One region of the Streptomyces sp. NPDC001204 genome, then DNA from elsewhere that is predicted to be linked to it. Evidence: riboswitches for the same ligand, from Rfam matches in the RefSeq annotation. Region 1 holds a riboswitch; the other holds the start of a gene.

Region 1 (2,193 bases):
GCTGGGCGGTCGGCATGGTCTACGGCACGGTCGCCGCCTACGGGGTCGCCTCGCCGACGCAGAAGCACTTCGGCGGCTCGGCGAAGGAGATCCCGGGCATCGGCGAGATCGGCTACATCGGTCTGACGGCGTTCGTGCTCAACGCGGCCGTCGCGGTGGTCCTGACGCTCGTGCTGAGGGCGGTCAAGGCGCCTGAGGGCGTGGACGAGACCCGGCCGGAGGACTACACGGCGGACGCCGGCGACCCGGGCGTCGAGGTGGAACTCCCGCCGGCCACGGCGGCGGCCCCGCACTGACGACCAGGAGGCGCATCCGACGGGCCGCCGGAGAAATCCGGCGGCCCGTCGCCGTGCCCGTGCGGCACACTCGGGCGCATGGACATCGTGATCCGGCCGGTGGAACCCGGCGAGTACGGCACCCTCGGTGAGATCACCGCGCAGGCCTACCTCCGGGACGGGCTCCTCGACTTCGGTGAGAGCGACGAGTATCTCGGCGAGCTGCGGGACGTGGCCAAGCGGGCGGCCGCCGCCGAGGTACTGGTGGCGGTGGCGGACGGGGAGGTGCTCGGCGGCGTGACCTTCGTCCCCGGCACGGGCCCCATGGCCGACCTCGCCGGTCCCGGGGAGACCGAGATACGGATGCTCGCGGTCGGGCACGCGGCGCGCGGCCGAGGCGTCGGCGAGGCCCTCGTACGGGCCTGTCTGGACCGGGCACGGGCCGTGGAGGGCTGTGTCCGCGTGGTGCTGTCCACCCAGAGCTCCATGCACACCGCCCACCGCATCTACGAGCGTCTGGGCTTCGTCCGCACGCCGGGCCGGGACTGGAACCCCCTCCCGCACCTGGACGACATCATGCTGCTGACCTACGAGTTGACATTCTGACACGTACCGGAAGCGACACGGCACAACATATGGGGGTGCCCGACTCACTCAGCACAAGATGTATGCTCGTGCTCGCTGTCGCCGCAGGGGAATCCGGTGCGAATCCGGAACTGTCCCGCAACGGTGTACTCGTGCGCGTATGCCCCCATGGGCCGCCACGAGCGTCAGTCCGAGGACCTGCCGACAGTGCGCCCGGCCGTCCGGTCCGGGTGCCCTGACGTCCGGGCTTCGTGGAATGGGCCGGTGGACGCGGCGCCGCGTGCGCTCGTGTGCTGCCCCCTGCCCTCGGCGAGGCCCCGTGCCGAGCGAGGGAGAGCTCCAACGTGACCATCGCGCCAGCAGACCCGGTTTCAGCCACAGCTCCGGAAACCGACGGTCCAGGTGCCGTACTGCTGCGGACCCTGACCGAGCTGACCGCCGACCTCCCCGACGCCGACCCCGGCCGGGTCGCCGCCGCCGCGCTGCGCGGCCGGTCGGCACGGGCCGACGAGGCCGAGTTGCGCGAGCTGGCCACGGAGGCGGCCGCCGGGCTCATCTCCGAGGACCCCGCCTACTCCCGGCTCGCGGCCAGGCTGCTGACCCTCGCCATCCGCGCCGAGGCCGCCTCCCAGGGCGTCGTGTCCTTCACCGACTCCGTCGCCGTCGGCCACCGCGAGGGCCTTCTCGCCGACCGGACCGCCGAGTTCGCACACCGGTACGCCGACCGCCTCGACGCGCTGATCGACCCGGGCGCCGACGACCGCTTCGGCTACTTCGGCCTGCGCACCCTGCACAGCCGGTACCTGCTGCGGCACCCGATCACCCGCAAGGTGATCGAGACGCCGCAGCACTTCCTGCTGCGGGTCGCGGCGGGTCTCGCGCAGGACGACACCGCACGGTCGGCCGACGAGGTCGAGGCGCTCTACGGGCTGATGAGCCGCCTCGACTACCTGCCCTCCTCCCCCACGCTCTTCAACTCCGGTACGCGTCACCCCCAGATGTCGTCCTGCTACCTGCTCGACTCCCCCAGGGACGAGCTGGACTCGATCTACGAGCGCTACCTCCAGGTCGCGCGGCTGTCCAAGCACGCCGGCGGCATCGGCATCGCCTACTCCCGCATCCGCTCCCGCGGTTCGCTGATCCGCGGCACCAACGGGCACTCCAACGGCATCGTGCCGTTCCTGAAGACCCTGGACGCCTCGGTGGCCGCCGTGAACCAGGGCGGCCGGCGCAAGGGTGCCGCCGCGGTCTACCTGGAGACCTGGCACTCGGACATCGAGGAGTTCCTGGAGCTGCGCGACAACACCGGTGAGGACGCCCGCCGTACGCACAA
Region 2 (2,193 bases), on a different contig from region 1:
TGATGACCTGCGGCCGGCGGCGGTGTGTCACGGACGTCGAGGTGCGGGACACGGGGGTGTTGCGAGGTGTCAGCGCGCAGCGGCTGCGGAGGGAGTTGAAAGGCAGGCGTCTGGGGGAGGCGTGGCGGCACGGAAAGTGGTTGTTCGTGCCGGTGGATGACGGCGGTCGCGTACTGGTCTGGCACTTCGGTATGACGGGATCGCTGCGGTGCTGTGCCCCGGACGAGCCCCTCGCACCGCACGACCGCGTCGTGCTGACGCTCGACGACTCCCGGCACCTGCGCTACCGCGATCAACGCAAGCTCCAAGGCGTGCAGTTGGCCGACGACACGCAGGTCGCACGGATCACGGACGGTCTGGGGCCCGACGCGCTCACTCTGAGCGGAGCGGAATTGAGGGAGCTGCTGTCGGGACGACGGCGCGCCGTCAAGAGCGCGCTGATGGACCAGTCCGTGATCGCGGGTCTCGGGAACCTCCTGTGCGACGAGATCCTCTGGCGGGCCCGGGTGGCACCGCGGACCCCGGCGCGGGACCTGGGCGAGACCGCGCTTCGGCGTATCCATGCGGGGATGGGCCGGGTCCTTGAGACCTCCGTGCGTGCCGGGTGCGTGCCGCCGCGCCGTTCCTGGCTCACCGGGCACCGGGACGACCGCGAGCCGACGTGCCCTCGCTGCGGGTGGCCCCTGTGCTCGAACCGCGTCGGCGGACGCCGCACGGTCTGGTGCCCCCAGTGCCAGCAATGAGCGAAGCGACCGTTCCCCCGTGAGCGAATAGCAATGGGATGATGGTCGGCGACATATGGCGACGGCGGTCCGAGGAAGCCGGTGTGAATCCGGCGCGGTCCCGCCACTGTGACCGGTGAGCGAGTTCCGGAAGGCCACTGCCCCCGCCCGGGGTGGGAAGGCGGGACGAGTGACGACCCGGGAGCCAGGAGACTCACGCGGTCGCCTCCTCGATCGACACCGGGGCGGATCTCCCCGGGAGGGGAGTGGTGCGGCGTGCCCGAAAAGCCGACGGACGAGGCGCCGGACAGTGCCGTGGCGGGGAGCGGTTCGGTGCCGTGCCGGGTCGTCGTGTGCCGGGACTGCTGCTGCGGCAGCCCCAAGGTGATCGGGGTCGATCACGCGGCGCAGACCGCGCGGCTGCGTGCGGAGGTGCCGGTGCGCATCTCCGACTGCCTCGACGTGTGCGAGCAGGCGAACGTCATCGTGGTCCAGCCGTCCGCCGCGGGCCGGACCGCCGGTGCGCGACCGGTCTGGCTCGGGCTCGTCAACGACGAGGACGCGACCGAGGACATCGTCGCCTGGGTACGCGCCGGCGGCCCGGGAGTGGCTCCCCTGCCGGACATCCTCGGCCTCTACGCCATCACGCCGCCACGGCGTCCCACGACCTCGTGACGCCCGCACGGGCGGGGAGGCCCGCACACGCGGGGAGGCCTGCACGCGCGGGGAGGCCGACCGTCTTCACCGGCCGGGGAACGGACGTGCCTCGGCCGGTGTGACCGACTCGCCGGCCGGTACCCCGTGCATGATCTGGGCGAGCACCTCCGCCCCGCGTACCACCCGTGGCCCCGGCCGGTTGAAGTAGGACGGTCCGTCCAGTACCCAGACGCGGCCGGACCGAACGGCGGGCAGATCCGTCCACCCGGGCAGCCCGGTGAGCAACTCGGCCTCCCGCAGGGTGCGTTCAGGCGGGAAGCCGCACGGCAGGACGAGGACCACGTCCGGCTGTGCGGCGCGTACCGCCTCCCAGGTCACCGGCTCGGTGTGCTCGCCGGGCGCGGCGAGGAGGGGCTCGCCCCCGGCGGTGGTGATCTGCTCGGGCACCCAGTGCCCGGCGGGCCACAGCGGGTCGAGCCACTCGATCGCCACGACCCGGGGCCGGCCGAGGCCGGCGACCGCGCCGCGGACCCGGTCGAGGCGGTCCCGCAGCTCGGCCCGGCGACGCTGCGCGCGCTCACGCACGCCGAGCAGGTCGCCGACGGTGACCAGGCAGTCCAGTACGTCGTCGAGCGTGCGCGGCTCCAGGCTGAGGACCCGGGTGCCGGCGTCGAGCAGCCGCACGGTCCGGCTGACCTTCTCGTACGACACCGCGCACACGTCGCACAGGTCCTGGGTGAGCACCACGTCGGGGCGCAGGGCGGCCAGAGCCTCGGTGTCCAGGGTGTACAGCGACGAGCCGGAGTGCGCCGAA

Evidence for each region. A riboswitch is a leader RNA that binds a small molecule or an ion and turns the genes downstream of it on or off. The one in region 1 is predicted to bind cobalamin.
Region 2: it holds a riboswitch for cobalamin, as region 1 does, so the genes downstream of both, ACWC91_RS08045 ((2Fe-2S) ferredoxin domain-containing protein) here and ACWC91_RS01005 (ribonucleoside-diphosphate reductase subunit alpha) in region 1, are expected to answer to the same signal.

What each region holds. Positions count from the first base shown of each region.
Region 1 covers NZ_JBSFJL010000001.1:216,361-218,553, forward strand. The annotation lists gene mctP (monocarboxylate uptake permease MctP) at 1-296, shown strand, start outside; gene ACWC91_RS01000 (GNAT family N-acetyltransferase) at 375-881, shown strand; cobalamin riboswitch at 944-1,080, shown strand; gene ACWC91_RS01005 (ribonucleoside-diphosphate reductase subunit alpha) at 1,205-2,193, shown strand, end outside.
Region 2 covers NZ_JBSFJL010000004.1:173,943-176,135, forward strand. The annotation lists gene ACWC91_RS08040 (Fpg/Nei family DNA glycosylase) at 1-743, shown strand, start outside; cobalamin riboswitch at 769-960, shown strand; gene ACWC91_RS08045 ((2Fe-2S) ferredoxin domain-containing protein) at 999-1,397, shown strand; gene ACWC91_RS08050 (cobalamin-binding protein) at 1,464-2,193, opposite strand, start outside.